3 regions of the Paenibacillus sp. IHBB 3054 genome follow, and region 2 is predicted to be linked to each of the others. Evidence: riboswitches for the same ligand, from Rfam matches in the RefSeq annotation. Region 2 holds a riboswitch; each other region holds the start of a gene.
What was found. Region 2 has a riboswitch for cyclic di-GMP ahead of ACQ76X_RS30785 (S-layer homology domain-containing protein). Riboswitches for the same ligand answer to the same signal wherever they lie in the genome.
Positions count from the first base shown of each region.

Region 1 (4,212 bases), on a different contig from region 2:
GTATTGCGAACTTGTTCCATAACGCGCTCTGTGAAATCATCAGCCAGATTAGAACTTGTATACAATTGTGAATCCGTCAGTAGATCGTTATCAGTGCCGGACAAGTCATTGTGATTGGTGTAAGCCCATTTTTTCATTGGAACCCTCCCTGGATTTCGACCATTGTTTCTTCAGCTTTTGACGGGCGCGGTGGAGACAATTTTTGACCTGGTGCATAGGCATTCCCGTTATCGCTGAGATTTCCTCATAGGATAATTCTTTGGTATAGCGAAGCAGCAGTACAATCCGGTATCGCTCTGGAAGCTTGGACAATTTCCGGTGCATTTCAAGCTCGTCTTCCTTACGCATATACTGCTCTTCAGGGGTTGGCCCGCGGTCCTTCTCCTCCAGTAAGTTACTGCTTGTTAGGCCTGGGGATTTCCGCCTTTTCAGTGACCTGAAGTGGTTGATCGCAATGGCGTACAGCCAAGCGGCAAAGCTTGATTGGCCATGATGCTCGCGGAGTTTCTGGTATGCTTTAATAAATGTTTCCTGGGCCAAATCCTGTGCATCCTGGTGACTGGCGCCTATACCGAGCAGCAGACCATACAAGCTCGACTTGTATCTGTCTACGAGTACCGCAAAGGCCTCACGGTTGCCCTGCAGCACTTCGGCAATGATTTGTTCATCGTTTTCCTGTGCCTTCATCCAGTGCCTCCAATTGATTTATTTGTATATAAGACGCACCAGCGCCACAATATTTCTCACTTTTAATAAAAAAAGAAAGATTATGTTCAGATCATACTACACATTGCAGGGGGAAGAGAGAATGAAACAAGACGAAGCAATCCGTCTGGTAGGCTTGGCCGTAAAGGGTGATCCGGCAGTCAGGGCGGTATTTCTGAAAGGTGCACATGCCGGAGGAGAGCAGGATGCTTACTCGGATGTTGATTTGTACTGTTTGGTACACAGCGAGAGCTTGACGGATTTTTTAGCGTGCAGAATATCCTATATGGAGAGCTATAAACCGCTGATATTCTGGTCGGAAGCTAACTTCGTAGGCCCGCAAATTGTTGGCGTGTTTGAAGACGGACTGCATTTCGATCTTTATACGGTGACTGAGGAGAGTCTGAAACAAACCGAGCAAATCCTTGTCCTGCATGATCCCGAGGGATGTCTTGCCAACTACAAGGCAGAGAACTTCCCCATGTCGGATGCGGAGATTACGAGGATCCTTTCCGGTTTCACTTTCAGCCTTCTGGAATTTGAAACTGCGTATCTTCGCGGCGATTTGCTCTGGGCACATCGGCTCGGCAGTCATCTGGCGGCAGATCTAATGGCGGTTCTGCGGCATGTATTAGATCCTTCTACAGCGCAGCTCGGCATTAAGAGACTGCATCGCAAACTCAGTCCACAGCAACTGGATGAGTTAACAGGAGCGTTAAATGGTCTTGGATCGGACGCATTACCTTCAGGTGTCAAGAAGCTGGTGGACCTCGCTGCAGCGTTAATTGCAGACTTGGCCGAACGGCTGTCAGAGAACTGGAATCAGCGTTTTTTCGATTTTATGGTCAAACGGATCTACGCACTATCGTAACAAAACAGATACAGCGAACAATATTTGAATGTGAGAAAAAAGGAGGATAATGACTGCTATTGTCGAATTATAAATTTAGATAGATAATAAACACCAAAATATGTTTGTGATTCGGAAGCGCCAGCTGATGAACAAAGGCAACTCCGCCGAAAGGCGGAAGACGCAAAGCCACCGGTCTAAACCGCTCACGAAAGCGGCATGACAGCGGGGACGCTCATGTAGTTTGGTTTTTTGTTGTCTAAATACAACAAAAGGAGAATAAAAAAACATGTTTTTGAAGATTCGCCACAAAATAAGGCCAGGTTTAGCGTTTATTCTGGCTGCGGCCTTGGCTGCAGGACCCCTGATTGCTACTCCGGTCCACGCAGCTGCGAAGTACACTTTTACAGATGTCAAAACTGCATATAACATGCCGCTTGACTACAACTACAAGTTCACGGGTGACACGATCGCTTCACTGGAGAAGGATAGCAAAGGGGCTTATCAGCTGTACTTACATAACTGGAAGAAGAAGACGACGGAGAAAGTCACTTCTACTAACACGTTCAAAACGAACTTGCAGCTCCTGGGAGACAGTGTTTATTATTATGAGTCCACAATTGAAGTGACTAAACAAATTAATATCTATCCGAAGAAGCTGGTACAGTACAATTTGAAAACCAAAAAAACAAGCGAGCTTCCGCTGGAAGTGAAAAATCCGGAATTACTCGGTGTGGGTGATAAATATTATGCACACAGCAGTGGCTCATATTTTTACTTCACTAACAAAACGACGCTGGAAACTCAGACCATCAATGATCTCGGTTTTGATCAGGTCTACCAGTTTGTAGATGACAAGTTCATCTATAGCAAATGGAACACCGGCACGTTGTATCTGTATGATCTGCCAAGTTCAAAAACAATTGAGATTTACAAGCTGAAAGAAAATGAATCCTTCAACCTTGTAGCTTCGAATGGTAAAGATATTGTCTGGATGATTGACTCCAAAGAAGTGGATGCTGCCGGCAAGACCAAAAATTACTTCATCTATATGACGATGGACCGCAGTAAAGCCGGAGCCCCGGTTAAAGTATTGCTCAAACGTGAATGGGTAATTGGCGACCGGAACGATCTATTAATCGTGGGTGACAATTATGCGGTGTTCTCGGAAATGATGAACAATAAACTAGTAGCCCGCGGAGTGAACCTCCGAAACGGGGAACTCTTTTTGCTTGGGGAACGAAACCGCAGTGCGGACAATTTTGTGTATTTTAATAAAGATACTTTGATCTCACGCGACGCGAATGACTATATTGTGCTTCGTACAATAGTCAGAACACCATAAATGAATTTTCCGAAACTATCAAAAAAACAGTGCAATTTGACGATAGTAGTAAAGCGGTAAATCTTGGGTATGAACCTATTTCCAATGAATCCCGCAATCGTAAATTGAAAAAAACAACTAGAGGAGTGTCATTAAAAAATGATCGCAGAAACTAAAATGTACCCGGAATTCAACACCATCTTCATCAGCTTGCATGGATTTGCCGAATTGGCTGAAACAGTAAAAGAAGTGGAAATATTCGAAGCATCCATGCCAACTTTGCCGATCCACGAGATGTCTCTGATTATTGACTGCAATGATATGGCGCCATTCAAGCCGGAGATACTGCCGGTTCTGGAACGCTGCTATGTGCTGTATAACGGATTTAAACATGCGGTTCTGGTGAATCCGAAGAAAGTGGTAGCCAAATCTCAATTACAGAGAGTAGCTCCAAGCGCCGGATTTAAAGGACATTTTGTGGATACGGTGGAAGAGGCTTGGGCAATCGTTAAATCCTAAATCCTAAATCTAAAGCAGAGGGTGGTCAACCATGGCTAATGTCAAAATAGTAAGCACCGAAGTGCACCATCCTGCCTATAAGATCAGCAATGAAGAATTGGCTCAGCAGGCCGGATCCTCAGCAGACAAGCTTATCGGCATTTGGGAGTTCTTTGGCCGTAAGGATCGTTATTACGCGGCGGACTATGAAGAGAGCACGCTTTATATGGCTATTGAAGCATCCAAAAAGCTATTGAAAAACTGTGGTCTCAGCGGAAGCGATTTGGATATGATCGTATTCTCCTCAGGAACACATGATTTCAGCGCTCCGACAGATGCTGCATTTGTGCATCAGGCGCTGGAGGGTAAAGATTCCTGCATTATCTATGACAGCAATGCCAACTGTGTAGGTATGGTTGTCGCTGCTGACCAAGCAGCCCGATCCATGATATCCACTCCCAGAGTGAGATACGCACTCATTGTAGGGTCGGAGCAGATTGCCCGTTTCTACAAAGAAGGGGACCTGGCGTCCAAGGGACTTTGCGGAGATGCGGCCTGTGCGGTTCTGTTGGAGAGAGTGGAGGACACGGATTCCGGCCTGATAGATTCGGCTTACTACACCAATACGCAGAAGGCGGAGGATATGCAGTTCCCTGCCGGAGGCATGACACAAATGTACGGAGAACATCTGTCGCTTGAAGAGAAGAAAATCTATCTTCATCCGGAGTATAACGTCAATGTAGCTTTTCCGACAGCAGTATCCAATATTGAACAGCTGCTTCAGGAACATGGCTATACTAAAAGTGATGTGAAGCACTATATCCTTAGTCAGTTA
Region 1 covers NZ_JBOFBG010000008.1:16,439-20,650, reverse strand. Annotated here, with positions in the region: gene ACQ76X_RS11615 (DUF4179 domain-containing protein) at 1-137, opposite strand, end outside; gene ACQ76X_RS11610 (RNA polymerase sigma factor) at 106-687, opposite strand; gene ACQ76X_RS11605 (hypothetical protein) at 809-1,576, shown strand; cyclic di-GMP riboswitch class I at 1,703-1,794, shown strand; gene ACQ76X_RS11600 (hypothetical protein) at 1,845-2,900, shown strand; gene ACQ76X_RS11595 (hypothetical protein) at 3,039-3,398, shown strand; gene ACQ76X_RS11590 (ketoacyl-ACP synthase III) at 3,430-4,212, shown strand, end outside.
Region 1: another riboswitch for cyclic di-GMP. It lies ahead of ACQ76X_RS11600 (hypothetical protein); the one in region 2 lies ahead of ACQ76X_RS30785 (S-layer homology domain-containing protein).

Region 2 (4,212 bases):
GGATGCCTCCAGATCCCGCACCCTGAGCGTAATCCAATTCATGCTCAATATCATGTATCCTATCCCCTTTCTGTGGATTTTCTATTTTGTTCATTATACGCTATTTTTGGGGCGAAGCATGTTTCCAACAATCCGCAGACTCAGCTTTCGGGTAACAAATCTGGACAACTGTGCTCCGAGGTAATTTTGCGAGCCTGGAACAGTGTATATCTTCTTTTTCGCGAGTGAGCGCAGCGCAGTCTCAACTACCTGCTGTGGAGTTGCTTTCTTCCCGACTGAAGCTTCCTCAGTCCCCACAACGGTGAAGAAATCTGTATCGGTAGAACCGGGACAAAGTGCGAAGAACTGGACTCCACGGTCACGATTCTCCCACCATAATGCGTCTGTAAAGGACAAGACAAAAGCTTTGGTTGCCCCATACACAGCCATATAGGGGAGCGGCTGAAATCCTGCAGTGGACGATACATTGATCACAGTACCAGAGCTTCTGCGCAGCATATCCGGCAAGAATAAATGGGTCATATTTACGACGGCAGCAACATTCAACATAATCTCCTCATGCTGCCGCTGGCCTGAGATTTGCTCGAACATCCCATGAGTGGCAAATCCGGCATTATTGACCAGCAGCTCAATCTCAAGCTTCAACAGCTGGCATTGCTGGAACAATTCCCTTGGTGCACTTGCTTCCGTAAGGTCCATAGCTATGACTTCGACTTTGATGTTATAGCTTCTTTCGAGTTCCGCTGCCAAGTTATCCAGTTTGTTCTTAGATCTGGCTACGAGAACCAGATGGCTTCCTTGTTTAGCCAGCTGTATTGCAAATTGTTCGCCAATGCCGGAAGAGGCACCCGTGACTAGCGACCATTTTCCTTGAATATTCATAAAATTACTCCTCCTATTAAAACGATGTATTCGTTAGGAAACGATGTTACCGATTGAGCAAAAAAAATTACTTTAAACGTAGTGCCCAAAGAAAAATTTGCTTGTTAGTTGGTAACGGTGTTTCCTGTTGAAATCATAGTAACCTGCTGGCTGGAGAAAGTCAAACCTTCTTTTTTTAAAATTTGCAAGAAGATATGTGTATGTAGGATTGACTTTGTGGAATCGACTGTATAGAATGCGTGGTATATGATTGGAAACTGCGTTTCCCGAGAATAACAACATAACTAAAGAAGGCGATTAAGTTGAATGAACCTAACAATTTTGCTGACGCAAGCAATAGAAAGCTGACAACCTACCAGGAAGCCCGCTTACAGAACACAGCTAGTCTTCGTCAACTCGTAGTTGATGCAGCAGCCTTTATTCTTCAGGAAGAAGGGCCGGAAGCTGTCACCGTGCGAAAAGTAGCTCAGAAGATGGGTTGCTCGACCAAGATCATCTACAGTCTGTTTGCTAATAAAGAAGGTTTAGCCCAGCAATTATATCTGGAGGGCTGCAAAATACTCTCGAACGAATTTGAGAGTGCTTCACAGTCAGAGGATCTGCAGCAGTATTTAATTAATCTGGCAGAAGTGTATTGGGAATTTGGCCAGCGCTATACCAGCTACTATAAATTGATGTTTGGGGGAGCATTTGCAGATTTCAAACCGGATGAGCAGAGCATGAAAGGCACTGTTACTGCTATGCGGCGCTTGTTGTCCGTGATTGTCAGCGCTCAAGAGCAAGGCCTAATTGCTGGTGATTCAAATGCGGAATTTATTGTAGGTACGATTTGGTCCTCTCTTCACGGAGTGATTCACCTGCACATAGGAGGACATTTGGGAAGTGTCGCAGCGTCGCACGCAGTGTATAAAGGAACGGTAGCTCTGCTTGCAAGCTCGCTGTTTGCACCTACAGCCGCAGCCAAGCATTTAAAGCAGGAGTAGTTAGTGAAATCCTTTATATAGGGCCGGGGTTCGAATCCTGAGAGTCTATAACACAATTTAAACGGCAGAGATGCCGTTTTTTTGTTTCTAAATTTGTTTTAAATCTTTACAAATGCCGAAGAACGAGGCCTATTTCCGAAAAAAAGGAAAAGGTATATAAGTAAGGGAGAACTAGGACTTATTAATTTAATAGGGATAAATTCCGATAAAGAAAGAGTCCTGTACAACTAAAGTCACACCTGCATACCCATAACGGGACAGAAAAACCGAGTTTGAAACAAAGGCAAATCCGTACGAAAGTCGGAGACGCAAAGCCACGGGTCTACTTCATCCAAAGGAGGATGTTAAGACAGCCGGGCCGCTCAAGGCACTTGGTTTTTTGGCGTGCCTACAAATAGCGCTGGGGGAGAGAAGTAAATGAGGTTTAGAAGGAAAGGGAAGTTTTCACGGACAGTTGTGTCCGCAGTGGCGGTGAGTATGCTTGTGGGCCTGTTTAGCGGAGGTCTTAGCATGAAGCAGGTTTTGGCTGCCGGGACCGATCCGGGTAGAACGGACTATAACGTATCCGGCAACCAGATTGTATGGCTGGAAGCAGAGGCCGACGGGGTGAAGCAGGTTCACGCGATGAATCAGGCCAGTGGTGCGAGCACTGTTCTTACATCGGGTTCATCCGCCAAGGATGCGCCTTATGTGAGCGGCAACGTTGCAGTGTGGTCCGACAAAGGAACAGAGCAGGAGTCTTCACTGAACTGGGATATTTACACTGCCGATCTTGAAACGGGTACCCGGAGAAAGCTTAACAAACAGTCTGGCACATATGGCAATCCGACTACGGATGGAGTCGGTGTAGTCTGGTACGAGCGCAAAAATTACGGCAGCATGATCTATCATGATCTGGCTACGGGTGTTGAAGCCGACCTCGGCGAAGGACGCTTCCCGGTGCTGGCCGGTGGCAATGTGGTGTATAAGAATGCCCGTGACGGGGGGCTCAGTCTGCTCCATTTGAAAAGCGGAGCTACGCGCGCACTTGTTAGTCTGGGCGGAGCAAGTTATGTGGACTGGTTTGTTTTTAACGGCAGCGATGTGCTGTTCAAGCAAAAAAATGGGTCTTCCGAGAGCAAATATGTGATTCTGAATATCAAGGATCTGACTGCTCTGCCTGTGGATCTCACCCAGATGAAGCCTGGAGGAACCCAGTATGCCTTTATGTCGATAGGTGAAGGGCAGGCAGTTTTTCAAGAGGAGAGGGACGGTGCTGTCACATTGCAGCAAGTGAACCTTTCTACATATGCAGTGAAATCACTGCCAGCGATAGAGCCCGGAACGAAGCTGATCGGCATTACCGAGGATAAACTGCTTTACAGCAAGAACGATGACTACATAGAGTCGATTGACCTGAAAGAAGGATCAACCCCTCCGAGTCCGGGAGCCACTCCAAGTCCAGGGGCAACCCCAGGAACGACTCCAGCTCCAGGGACAACCTCAAATCCAGGTGCAGTTCCAAATCCAGGCGCAGATCCGAACCCGGGTTCAACCCCGGAAGTGAAGACCCCTGTAGTAACCGGAGCCAAGGACAGTCAGGTTATCGGAAGTGCTGGAGGTACTTTGTCTGTACTGAATGGCTGGGCACGGCTGGAGATTTCAGCAGGAACCTTCCCAGACAATACCATTGTAAGCTTGGCCCAAGCTGAGCTGGAGAAAGAGGTACTGCTCGACGCAACCGGCAAAAAACTGCTGAAGGCAGGTTCTGCGTGGCAGGTGCAAGCGAATGCTCCGTTCCTGAAGCCGGCCAAGCTGACGGTAGGGTACCCGAAGGAAGCGCCTTGGACGACAGGCCGTGAGAAGCTTGGAATCTATAGCAACGATCCGGCAAAAGGCATATGGAACTATATTGGCGGAGTGACTGCGGCGGAAGACGCCGTTGTTCAATCCAGAATTACAGCTTCCGGACTATATACGGTAATGCTGCGTGGAGCTGAATTCACAGATATGTCAGGTCACTGGGCGCAGCAAGCTGTAGAGGTGCTGGGGGCTAGGGGGATTGTGAACGGGATGAACGGAACCGCTTATGCGCCAAAAGGGATCCTGACCCGGGCTGAATTCACCAAGCTGCTGGCAGCAACTCTTGGATTGCAGCCGCAGCGGCCGGAGACGCCGGCTTTCCGAGATGTTTCAGCTGCGAACTGGTCCTACCCTTATGTGGAAGCAGCTGCAGCGGCAGGAATCGTAACGGGAGAAGGTGGACTTTTTCACGGCAATGATCCGCTGACCCGTGAACAGATGATGGTGATGCTGATGCGGGCAATAGACAGCACTATCGGCAGCCGGGCTTCTGCTGCAGAATCTG
Region 2 covers NZ_JBOFBG010000045.1:19,501-23,712, forward strand. Annotated here, with positions in the region: gene ACQ76X_RS30770 (VOC family protein) at 1-54, opposite strand, end outside; gene ACQ76X_RS30775 (SDR family NAD(P)-dependent oxidoreductase) at 94-882, opposite strand; gene ACQ76X_RS30780 (TetR/AcrR family transcriptional regulator) at 1,185-1,865, shown strand; cyclic di-GMP riboswitch class I at 2,138-2,231, shown strand; gene ACQ76X_RS30785 (S-layer homology domain-containing protein) at 2,376-4,212, shown strand, end outside.

Region 3 (4,212 bases), on a different contig from region 2:
AAGATTGCGATGGAATGCCGGCTGGTGCAGCTTGTGGAGCTCGGACATTGCGATATGGTTATCGGCGAAGTGCTAGGTTTTCATGTAGAGGATGAGCTGATTCATAACGGCCGAATTGATGTCGGCAAGCTGAAGCCGGTCAGCCGTCTGGCCGGCGCATCCTATGCAGCAATTGGCCGGACTTTTGAGCTGGACAGACCTCAGTATGAATCTTGATTAGGCTGGGTATTAGCAGCTAGATCAGATATTTTGGGGCAGAGGAAAGCTACTGCGCCTGATTTCTTAACCGCAGGCTTTGGGCGGTGAAGACAAGTTCTTCATCTGTCCCGTCAATCTTGGCGGTATATTCTCCAATCGTCACTTCGCTGTTGCAGATTTTGCGGACTGTAATATTTTTGCCGGCGGTAAGCACCGATTTCTCGGAGGACTGCTTCCCTACAGTCTGTGCGCTGATGGAGCCTGCCGCCTCGATTGTGGAGTCCGTGCACACCGCTTCCTTCATTACGAAACGGACATTGCCGGAAGAGAACAGCTGGCTGTGCAGACTACCCTCCTTATGAACATGGAGATCTCCGCCGGATTTAATAATGCTATGCTGTGACGAGGCGATGTCGATCCGTGTATTCTCCTCCTGCATCCCGGATATGGCGTCATGCAAATCCTGCAACAGCCTCAGAAACGTGCTAAGAACAGCATCCGTGAAGAAATCGGTGAACTGCCCCGGGTGCAGGAATACCTCCAGCATATGTCTTAATTGCCCGGTGTCGATAGGATAATCGGGATTCATCCCGGCAATAACATCCTGGAGATCACTGATCAGGCCGGGGAGATGGTCATATTTGCTTTCCAGCAGCAGCATAACCACCAGACCGTATTTTACGGTTTGCTGGCGTGATTGGACGGTATTCGCCAACTGCTGCGACGCTTCTCTCAGACTGGTCACTTCCTCCATCAAGAGAGCGGAGTACATGCAGAGGCGGTTATGTCTGGCTCCATAGTGCCCGGAGTACAATTGGCTGCCGACAACCTTGCCCTGGACAAAAATGCTGCCTGTAGCTGTGATTGTTGCATGTGTAACGTCGCCGTATATGTATACATTCCCCAACGCTTCAAGGATGGTCTGGTTTCCGATATCATTGGTGGCGACCACATCACCCGGGAACATCATTTTGGCGGCTTCGGGGTTCATATCCCCGGGAACAAGATATGTCTGGGGGAAATCAAAAACCTTGCGGTTCAGACCGCATCCCGTTAAGCGGGGCCTTCCCTGGCGGAGGGAAGCGATCCCGCCGTCCGCCAGCAGGGTTGTACATTCTTTGGTGACCAGCTGAATGTCTTGCGGCGGCGGGGAGGGAATAATTCCGCCATACACGTCGATGCCGGGCACTCCCTCTTCCGCAGGCAGCTTACGGGCAATGACCTCTCCCTCCTGGACAAAAGGAACCCTTGGATGGTTCAGGAAATCTGCAGGATCGGCAGTCCGAATGAATTCATATTCCCTGTCCTCAGCAAATAACAGCTCCAGCCGGGCATTCTTGCCGGGAATAGGGGCTTTACCCTCTGCGATGCAGACCGGGAGATAGGTAGGGTTGTTCAGCTCTGCATAAAGAGCCGGAATGTTGAGATCGCGCATAATGGAGCTTTTCTTGAAGCCGGCGATAATCTGGTCCACCGTAAGGGTGGACAGCAGCAGGCCGCAATTCGGTTGCGCCCGGACTGTGACATCTGCTGCAGCCGGGGAGCTGGCGAGCTTCCAGGCGTACTTTTCTGCACGGTAGAGCGTGAAGTAGACCTTCAGTTTATCTTCGGATACGGTGATCTGATACTGCGGCTTCTCGCAAATCTCCCAGGTGATACGGTCTGTGGGGGTTACTTCCGTAGGATCTGTCACCGTCTTCCGGTTAATATTCAACACCACAGGGTGAACGGAGGAAATGACAGCGGGTTTGCCGCCGGGCAGAGGAGGAGTAATGAATATTTGGTTGTTCTGTACGATAATACGTCCGTTCTTATCCTCATCTCCCCCACGGAGCGGCTTAGCCTGCACAGAGGGCAGAGCCGGAAGATCGGGGTTCCCGATTGGCGTTGTGGTATGAAATACATGCCCGAATTTCTCGATGATATGCTGTGGCATTACTCTAACCTCGCTTCTTCGTATAATCAATGGCATCTGTACAGAAAAGAGCATCATGGACTATGATAGGTTGCCTTCACCTACCGGTACCCAAGTCACATCTCAATTGGCAGCCTGGCGACCATGAATGGATAGTCTCACATTCTTAGGCCCATCGCTTTGCGTCCTGCCCTTTCGGGAAGTTTGCCTTTAAAAAAATAGATCAATGATATACATTCAGCATGAGGTCATTTAATCGACTCAAATCGACAGGGAATGTTCAATACTGGAGTGGTTGCCAAAATAATTCTACAAACAAGCTTAATTCTAGTACTTTAGTATTAAATTTTCAACTTAATAATAACAATCCCTCCGGTATCCCTTTAAAAGGGAAGCGGGTTAAAGTCCAAACGATATTACAAGCAAAAACGACCCTGCCTTTTCTCAAAGGACAGAGTCGTTTTTGCGAAAAAAAGGACGCTCCCAAGCTTATAGCTTGTGGGAGAGCCCTCTTTTGACAAGGTGCACGGCGCGTGCGCTTCCGGCCCGGACGGAGACTGGTGCCGGTATAACTGTGGCTGCATAATCGGCCCGTTCAATTTCCTCCAGCACCCGGTTAAGATGGGAGAAGACGGCTCCGAGATCACGGACTGCTGTCAATGAGCATTGACCCTGCAGCTCGGAGAACCAGGCGAACTGCAGATCCCGGGCGCGGCGCAGCGCTTCGGGAAGCGAACGGGTGCATTCGGCATCGGACAAAGTCTTGGTTCCATACAGGGCGATGCAGTCTGCGGTTGCCGTTACGACCTCTGTCATCCAGTCAGCTGCGGCATAATGTGCAGGCAGGAGGGAAATCTCCTCGGCGATCTCCTTGACGTAGCGGTGAACCTTTTGCAGATGCGAGGTTGCCTGTGTCAATGACCGCAATCCGCTGCGGCATTGATAATGGGATAACGTATAGTGCAGCTCTTTCTGCTGCTTGTCGCTCTTCGCCAGCAGTTGTCCGGAACGCACCAGCCTCTCCGGAGCCTGCTTAGAACTGCTGCTCTCTGCGGCGAGTCCGGTCAAGGCATCGGCCAGCAGCAGGGTCCCTTCCAGTGCCAGGCGTTTAACCTTGACGAACCCCCCGGGGGGAACGATAATCATATTTATTATTAAGGCAATCAGCACGCCGATTAAGGTCTCCGCGACTCTCCACACGATATAAGGGTCCTGATAAAAGGTCAATGCCAGCACGGAGGTCACACCGACCTGGGAAACGGCTTGAATGTTAATCCGGCAGGCGGTGGCCACACCGATGCCGATCAGCAGCATCAGCAGAATAGACAGTGCCCCCACGTCGAAGAAATGGCCCACGAGCAGGCTGACAATTCCACCGAGCACAACGCCCATCAGACGGTAAATCCCTTTTTCCAGCGAAGCCTTGACGCTTCCTTGGGTGATAAGAATTGCGGCAAGCGGTGCAAAGTATAAATAACTGTCGCCGTGCAGGCTGTGAACCGCAAGCCAGGAGAGTGAAGCAGCAATCGTAACGCGTATCATATATAGAGATAATCCGAATTTTTCAAGGCGGTCCTGCAACCCCTCGTTCATGTTAGTCATCTTCTTTCACATCAATAAGAGAACATTTTTAGGTTTTCAGCAATTTTCATTATAGCACTCAAAAACAACAATAACGGGTACAGTTTTTACGAACTTGTTAAGTTTCTGCACTGCAGTTAACATTGTAAGCTATCGCATATATTGCATTAATCCTATATGCTATATATATTGAAGTGTGTCGAAGGAAGGGAGGAATTGTCGCTTATCAGCGCTGAGCATGCCACTTTAGATTGTTCCCTGCGAGAAGCGGGTAAAATAGGTTGTACTACATAAGGTAAGGGAGGTCGTTAGCCATAACTACCCTGGAAGGCACTATTATTTCTTTTGACCAGGTTACCAAACAATACGACGATGAAGAAGCCGTGTTAAAAGGAGTCAGCTTCGAGATCGAACGCGGCAAATTCTATACACTGCTGGGACCCTCGGGCTGCGGAAAGACGACAATCCTGCGTCTGATCGCCGGGTTTGCTGAACCAACGGAAGGTTCCATTTATTTG
Region 3 covers NZ_JBOFBG010000026.1:53,825-58,036, reverse strand. Annotated here, with positions in the region: gene ACQ76X_RS23795 (flavin reductase family protein) at 1-216, shown strand, start outside; gene ACQ76X_RS23790 (flagellar assembly protein A) at 266-2,134, opposite strand; cyclic di-GMP riboswitch class I at 2,240-2,332, opposite strand; gene ACQ76X_RS23785 (FUSC family protein) at 2,603-3,706, opposite strand; gene ACQ76X_RS23780 (ABC transporter ATP-binding protein) at 4,018-4,212, shown strand, end outside.
Region 3: another riboswitch for cyclic di-GMP. It lies ahead of ACQ76X_RS23790 (flagellar assembly protein A); the one in region 2 lies ahead of ACQ76X_RS30785 (S-layer homology domain-containing protein).